Linked DNA regions of Myxococcus hansupus. The protein of the gene in region 2 interacts with the protein of the main gene of each other region in a pairwise test. Links are inferred from orthologs where the notes say so. Each region holds a gene or a part of one and is shown on either strand. Other genes may lie near its edges.

What was found.
Region 1: the proteins of dnaE (region 2) and A176_RS15335 interact in binary tests that used the Escherichia coli proteins (3 or more experiments, as listed by UniProt). The link is inferred for Myxococcus hansupus from one-to-one orthologs.

What each region holds. Positions count from the first base shown.
Region 1 is NZ_CP012109.1:4,024,341-4,027,598, forward strand. What follows is about bases 105-3,057. They hold A176_RS15335 (aminotransferase class I/II-fold pyridoxal phosphate-dependent enzyme), read right to left. Parts: upstream 2,200-3,057; coding sequence 1,009-2,199; downstream 105-1,008. Other genes in these bases: A176_RS15325 (hydroxymethylglutaryl-CoA lyase), read right to left, coding at 105-291; A176_RS15330 (class I SAM-dependent methyltransferase), read right to left, coding at 284-1,012; A176_RS15340 (phosphatase PAP2 family protein), read right to left, coding at 2,236-3,057. Also shown: more of A176_RS15325, read right to left, coding at 1-104; more of A176_RS15340, read right to left, coding at 3,058-3,123; A176_RS15345 (efflux RND transporter permease subunit), read right to left, coding at 3,255-3,258. UniProt on the Escherichia coli protein: Shows aminotransferase activity with methionine and histidine as substrates, and to a lesser extent also with phenylalanine.
Region 2 is NZ_CP012109.1:1,227,390-1,231,815, reverse strand. The notes cover bases 289-4,409. They hold dnaE (DNA polymerase III subunit alpha), read right to left. Parts: upstream 4,044-4,409; coding sequence 489-4,043; downstream 289-488. Other genes in these bases: A176_RS05160 (crotonase/enoyl-CoA hydratase family protein), read right to left, coding at 289-459. In the rest of the region: more of A176_RS05160, read right to left, coding at 1-288. UniProt on the Escherichia coli protein: DNA polymerase III is a complex, multichain enzyme responsible for most of the replicative synthesis in bacteria. This DNA polymerase also exhibits 3' to 5' exonuclease activity. The alpha chain is the DNA polymerase catalytic subunit.

The DNA.
Region 1 (3,258 bases), 2.8 Mb from region 2 along the record:
GGGCACCAGCGCGGAGAACACGACGCCTTCACGCCGGCCCACCAGCCGAAGCAGCTCCTCCGCGTCCGCCAACTGGGGAATCCACTTCGGTGACACGAACGACGTCACCTCGATGCGCTTCTCCCCCGCGGCGACCAGCGCGTTGATGAGCCGTGCCTTGTCCCGGGTGGGCAGCGTGCGCAGCTCGTTCTGCAAGCCGTCCCGGGGGCCGACCTCGTAGACGTCGACCCGCTTGGGCAACTGGCCGAGCCAGCCCAGCCGCATCCTGGAGTGTTCGTTCATCTCAGCCATGGCGGCGCTCCGCTCCCACGATGAGGTCGGTCGACTGCGGGCCCAGCGGCTCACCCTCCAAGCCGCCCTTCACCCACATCACCGAAAACCCCGTGCTTTCCAACAGCCGAACCCATTCCGCAAGGGGATAGTAACGAAGGGAGTATGACGCGCGCAGGCAACGCCCGTCGGGTGTCGTCAGCGTGCGCAGCCCCGTGTCCCGGCCCGTCCGGGGGTCGAAGTGGCTCGACTCCTCCAACACGCTTCCGTCCGGCAGCGACTGGCGGAAGGCCGCCTGGGGCGACGCCTCCATCCGCTCGTACGGCACCGTTTGGAACACCCACCGTCCTCCTGGCCGCAGCACGCGCGCGACCTCGCGGAGGATGTGCACGTGCTCGGCGTCCGTGAAGGCGGCCAGCGTCGAGTACCACGCGTAGGCCCCGGCCAAGGACGCCTCGCGGAACGGCAGGGCCCGCAAATCCCCCTGCACCGCCGGAAAGCCGGGGCGACGCGTGGACAACGACAGCGCATCCAACTCCAGGCCGATGACGCGCCCCGCCAACGGGCCCGAGGTGTTGAGCCGCGCCGCGTGACGGCCATGGCCACACCCCAGGTCCACCACTGGCGCGGGCCCGGGCACTTCCGCGAAGGCGCGGGCCAGGAAGTCCACCTCGCGCGCGGTGACGGCCTCCGACAGGAACGGCAGCGTGCTGCGCAGGTAGAGCTCCCCGAAGAAGCTCATCGTGCCCGCAGACCCGCGCGCAGCCGGCGCACGGCCTCATCCAACACCGCCTCCGTCTTGCAGAAGGCGAAGCGGGCCAGCCCCTGTCCCAGGTGCCGGTGCTCCGGGCCGTAGAAGACACTGGGCGGAATCGCCGCCACGCCGACCTCCGACACGAGGTGGCGGCAGAAGGCCACGTCATCGGCGAAGCCCCGGCGAGCGATGTCCGCGAGGATGAAGTAGCTGCCCTCCGGCGTGAATGCCGTCAGCCCGGCCTCGCGCAGCCCGGTGAGCAGCCGCTCCCGCTTCGCCAGATAGAACGCGGCCAGCCCGTCGAAGTACGCGTCCGGCAGCCGCAGCGCCGCCGCCATCGCGGCCTGCAACGGCGCGGCGGTGGCGAAGGTGACGAACTGGTGGGCGCGCTGGACGGCGTCTCGCAGCGGCGGCGGCGCGATGACCCAGCCCACCTTCCACCCGGTGAGGCTGAACGTCTTGCCGCCGCTGCTCACCGTCACCGTGCGCTCGGCCAGGCCGGGCAGCGTCGCGGGCCGCAGGTGCCGCGCGGGCGCGAAGACGATGTGCTCGTACACCTCGTCGGACAGCACCTTCACGTCGTGCTCGGCGCACAGCTCCGCCAGGAAGGACAGCTCGTCCCGGGTGAACACCTTGCCCGTGGGATTGTGGGGCGTGTTGAGGATGAGCAGCCGGGTGCGCGGGCCAAAGGCGGCGCGGACCTCGTCCCGGTCGAACCACCACTGCGCGTGTCCGGCATCGGGTGGTCGCAGCGGCACGTAACGCGCGGTGGCGCCCACGAAGGTGATGTTGGCGTCGTAGGAATCGTAGAAGGGCTCGAACGCCACCACCTCGTCGCCCGGGTCCACCAGCCCCAGCAGCGTGTCGAGGATGGCCTCGGTGGCGCCGCTGGTCACCGTCACCATGGTGTCCGGGTCCACCGTCTGGCCGTAGAAGCGCGCCGAGTGCTCGGCGATGGCCACGCGCAGCTCCCGGGCCCCGGCCCCCATCGCGTACTGGTTGCCCCCGTCACGGATGGCGCGCTGCGCGGCCTCCTTGATGGCGTCCGGCCCGTCGAAGTCCGGGAACCCCTGGCCCAGGTTCACCGCGCCGTGCTTCGCGGCCAGGGCGCTGAACTCGGAGAAGACGGTGGTGGCGAACCGGGTGACGCGCTGCGCGGCTACGGGCCTGGACATGGACGTCGGCTCCTCGTCCCGGGAAGGCCCGGGCGCTCAGGGCCTGACGATAGCGTCCACCGGGACGGAACGCGCGTCCTTCACCACCTCGCGCTGCCGGGAGGCCCGCGACACGCCCATGGCCAGCCCCGCCACCACCATCACCAGCGGCACCGAGCACAGCAGGTCCGTGGCGTAGTGGAAGCGGCCCACCAACGTGGCGGCGATCAGCCCCAGGCCCGGCAGCAACACCACCCAGAACGTCCGGCGCGAGTACCGCCACGCATAATAGAACACCAGCAGCGTGGCGCCGGTGTGTCCGGACGGGAAGCAGTCCCGGGCGAACATCGGCGTGCGCATCACGGAGTCCAGCAGCGGCGCCACCGTGCCCCGCAGCGGCCCGTCGAACGCGTCCACCAGGAAGTAGCGCGGCCCTATCGCGGGCACCAACGCATAGGCCGCGTAGTTGAGGCAGAAGAGCAGGCCCAGCGCGGTGAGGTACTCCTCATACTCCGCGCCTCCTGGCCGGCGGTAGAGCACCAGCCCCAGCACCAGCGCCCAGATGAAGTGGCCGTAGTAGCAGACCAGCAACACGTCGTTGAGCCAGGTGGGGACGATGCGCGCCAGCACCACCGCGGCCTGCAAGCCGAAGAGCCGCTGGTCGGCCGCCACCAACTGCGCGTCCTTGAGCAGGGGGTTGAGGGCGTCCACGAGCGGCGACAGCCAACCGTGCGTCATCACCGCCGTGGGCAGCAGCCACCAGTCCGCGACGATGTCCGGCCAGCGGTGTCCCGGATACGACGCGGCCACGGTCCGCAGGACGAGCGGCCCCATGCCCATCAGCGTGAACAGCAGCGCGGCGCGCAAGGCCCCGGGTGCCCAGTGGCCGGGCCCCACGAGCACCAGCGCCGCCAGCGCGCACGACACCGCGATGATGAGGTCCACGGGCGTGAGCTGAACGCGAACCGCCGGGGACCGGCTCGAGGAGACCCCGCTCAGGGCTCTGTGGACAAACCAGGAACTCACGCTGACCTATGCTCCCCCGGCGGCGCGACCTCCGCGCCGGAATCGCCGCGCTAC
Region 2 (4,426 bases):
GATGCCCACCTTCACCTCTCGCAGGGAGAACTTCGCGTCCTCTGAGCAGTACCGGAAGTCGCACGCGGCGATGAGGTCCATGCCCCCGCCGATGCACCAGCCATGGACAGCGGCGATGACGGGCTTGCGACAGCGGGCCAGGCCCTCGGTGGCCTGCTGCATGTCACCAATCAGGGCCAGTAGCTTCAGACGCTCCAGCGCCAGGTTGCTGTCCCCGGTGAGCAGCGGCCCCAGGGACTCCATCATCCCCATCAGGTCCAGGCCGTAGGTGAAGTTCTTCCCTTCCCCGCGCACGAGGATGACGCGAACGGCGTCATCGGCGTCCAGGGCGCGAATGGCCTCGGGCATCTCCCGCCAGAAGTCGGGGCCCATGGCGTTGCCCTTGCCCGGTCCGGTGAGCACGAGCTCGGCGATGCCTTCGTTCTTCTCGATGCGCAGCGACTTGTAGGTGCCGTCCATTCAGCCCTCCCGAACACCGCAATCAGACATCAGCCGAACTCCACCACCCGCATGCCGAACAGGCGGTCCACCGCGAGGAGCAGGTCGTCGTTCACCTGCACCTTGATGGAGGTGTTGGCGATGAGCGCCTCGCCCTCGCCCTTGAAGAGCACGCTCACCGCCACGGGCGTGGCGCCGACGTACTTCTTCGCCAGCTCGTGCAGCTTCGCCACCCGCTCCTCCGTGAGGAGGTCCGCCGGCACGCGCAGCTCCAGCCGCTTGGTGCGCTTCTCACGCACGGCCTTGAGACTCTGGATGTCGTCGACGATGAGCTCCGGCGTGGGCGAATCCTCGTCACGCTGGCTGATCTGCACCGTGCCGGACACCAGGATGGGGTCGTCCGACTTGAGCAGGTGCTCCCAGTGCTCGAAGCCCGGCTTGGGCCCCTGCTTCGCCCACTTGCCGTCCCGGCCCATGACGTTGCGCACGCCGTCCTTGCCCGGGAAGCACACCAGCTCGATGGAGCCGGACAGGTCTTCAATCGTCACCCACGCCATGCGCTTGCCCGTCTTCGTGGGCCGCTCGCGCAGCACCGTGACGATGCCCGCCACCGTGAGCTTGTCGTCCTTGCGCGCGCGCTGCACCGCGGTGATGGGCCGCGAGTAGCGCTTCAGCTCCTTGTCGTACTGGTGCAGCGGATGGCCGGACACGTAGAAGCCAATGGCTTCCTTCTCCAGCGACAGCCGCTCCTTCTCCGACCAGTCCTCCACCTCGACGTAGTCATCCTTCAGACCGCCGCCGCCACCCGAGGCCGGACCGGCCAGCATCCCGAACAACGAGCTCTGCCCCGCCGCCTTGTCCTTCTGGCTGGCCGAGCCGCGGTTCATCGCCTTCTCGATGGTGTCGAAAATCTGCCGGCGCGAGCGCTTCTCGAAGTCGAAGGAGCCCGCCTTCACCAGCGCTTCCATCACCTTCCGGTTCACCTTGCGGCTGTCCACGCGCTCGCAGAAGTCGAACAGGCTCTTGAAGTGACCGTCCTTGCGCGCCTCCAGGATGGACTCGATGGCGCCCTCGCCGACGCCCTTGATGGCGCCCAGGCCGAAGCGAATCTTCCCCTCCACCGCGCCGAACTCCATGTCGGACTGATTCACGTCCGGCGGCAGCACCTCGAGGCCCGACTCGCGCGCCTCGCCGATGTGCTTCACCACCTTGTCCGTGTTGTCCTTCTCGCTGGAGAGAAGGGCCGCCATGAACTCGCAGGGGTAGTGCGCCTTCAGCCAGGCCGTGTGGATGGTGACCAGGCCGTAGGCGGCCGAGTGGCTCTTGTTGAAGCCGTACTCGGCGAACTTCTCCATCAGGTCGAAGATTTCACCGGCGACCTTGAGGTCGACGTTGTTCTTCGCGCAGCCCTCGAGGAAGCCGGCCCGTTCGGCCTGCATGACCTCGGCCTTCTTCTTGCCCATGGCGCGGCGAAGCAGGTCCGCGCGGCCCAGGGTGTAGCCACCCAGGACCTGCGAAATCTGCATCACCTGCTCCTGGTACACGATGACGCCGTAGGTGTCCTTGAGCACCGGCTCCAGCGCGGGGTGCGGGTACGCCACCTTCTCCCGGCCGTGCTTGCGGTTGATGAAGACGTCCACCATGCCGGAGTCCAGCGGACCCGGGCGGTAGAGCGCGCCGGCGGCGATGACGTCTTCGAAGCAGTTCGGCTTGAGCTTCACGACCATTTCCGTGAAGCCGCTCGACTCCATCTGGAAGACGCCGGCCGTGTCGCCCTTGGCCATCAACTCCCAGGTCTTCTCGTCGTTGAGCGGAATCTCGTGCCGGGGGATGTCCTTGTCGTGGTTGCGCTTCACCAGGTCCAGCGCGTGCTGAATCACGGTGAGCGTCTTCAGACCGAGGAAGTCGAACTTCACCAGGCCGGCCGCTTCCACCTCGTCCTTGGCGAACTGGGTGATGAGCGTCTTCTCACCCGGCGGCTGGTAGACGGGCACGAACTCCCACAGGGGCTTGTCGGCGATGACCACGCCGGCGGCGTGCATGCCGGGCTGGCGGTGCAGGCCTTCCAGCGCGAGCGCGATTTCGAGCACCTCCTTGGTGGTGACGGGCTTGCCTTCCACCTCGCCGATGTTGGAGGGCGACTCCATCATCTCCTTGAGGCGAGGCTCCATCTCGATGGCCTCCTTCAAGGTGATGTTGAGCACCTCCGGCACCAGCTTCGCGATGCGGTCACCTTCACTGAAGGGCAACGCGAACACGCGGCACACGTCGCGCAGCACGCTCTTCGCCTTCAGCGAACCGAAGGTGATGATCTGCCCCACGTTCATCTCGCCGTACTTCCGGCCGACGTACTGAATGACCTCGTCCCGGCGGTCCTGGCAGAAGTCGATATCGAAGTCGGGCATCGACACGCGTTCCGGGTTCAGGAAGCGCTCGAAGAGGAGGTTGTACGGGATGGGGTCCACGTCGGTGATGCGCAGCGCGTAGGCCACCAGGCTTCCGGCGCCGGAGCCACGGCCCGGGCCCACCGGGATGTTCATCTTCTTCGCCCAGTTGATGAAGTCCTGGACGATGAGGAAGTAGCCGCTGAACCCCATCTTCTGGATGACGCCAAGCTCCAGCGCCAGGCGCGCCTGGTACTGCTCGCGGTCAATGGGGTACGTGACGGTGGCCGCCAGCTCGATGAAGCGCTCGCGCAGGCCTTCGTAGGACAGCTCCGCCATGTAGCTGTCCGGCGTGTGGCTGTCGGGCACCTTGAAGGTGGGCAGCATCGGCTTGCCCAGCTTGAGCTCCAGGTTGCACTGCTCGGCGATGCGCTGGGTGTTGTGGACCGCCTCGGGCGTGTCCTTGAAGAACTCCAGCATCTCCGTGGGGCTGGTGACGTAGAGCTTGTCCGTGGAGTGCTTCATGCGCTTGCCGTCCGCCAGCGTCTTGCCGCTGGCGATGCACATGAGCAGCTCGTGGGCGCGCGCGTCCTCGCGCTTGATGTAGTGCGCGTCCGCGGTGGCGCACAGCGGGATGTCCAGGTCGCGAGAGAGCTGCTTGAGGTTCTCGTTCGCCTTGTCCTGCTCGGGCATCCCGTTGGACTGCACCTCCAGGAAGAACTGCCCGGGCTCGAAGATGTCCTTGTACTCCTGCGCGGCGCGGCGGGCGTGGTCCATGTCGCCGCGGAAGCACGCGCTGGTGACCTCACCGCCCAGGCACGCGGTGAGCGCGAAGAGGCCCTTGCTGTGGTCCGCCAGGACCTTCTTGTCGATGCGCGGGTGGTAGTAGAACCCGTGCATGTACGCCGTGGAGGACAGGTAGCGCAGGTTGGCGTAACCCTCCGCGTTCTTCGCGACCAGGATGAGGTGGTGGGAGACCTTCTCGGAGCGGTCCTCGCGGCCCTTGGGACCGGCGACGTAGGCCTCCATGCCCAGAATCGGCTTGATGCCCGCGTCCTTCGCCTTCTTGTAGAAGTCGATGGCGCCGAACATGTTGCCGTGGTCCGTCACGGCGACGCTGCTCATCCCCTTCTCCTTCACCGTCTTGATGAGGTCCTTCATCCGAATCGCTCCGTCGAGGAGCGAGTAGAGGGTGTGCAGATGGAGGTGGGTAAAGGACATGGGTGCGTTCCGCTCCTGGAGGCCGGGGGGCAGTACAGTACGGCCGTGGCAGCACGCCCGCTACTCTGCAAACGCAGCTTCGTTGCCGTCACGGGCGAGGCCGGAAAATCGGCCCTTTGCGACGTTCCGCCCTAGGCGGAAGACACCACGGGAAGCCTAACGGCCCGCCTGCCCCACCGCCCGTCTCCGTGGAAGTCACGATGCGTCTTCCCACGGGGCCCTGGCGCCCCCGTCCAGCCCCCTCCCCTGGCGGCCAGGCGGGCCACCCGCGCACCCTCGCGGACAGGCGCCCGCGTCGCTGCGGGCCCACGTGGCGGGCGCGCTTCATACTTCTTCACGCCTCGTACAAGTGGCGACAACGCCGGCCCTGCAGATTGGCCACT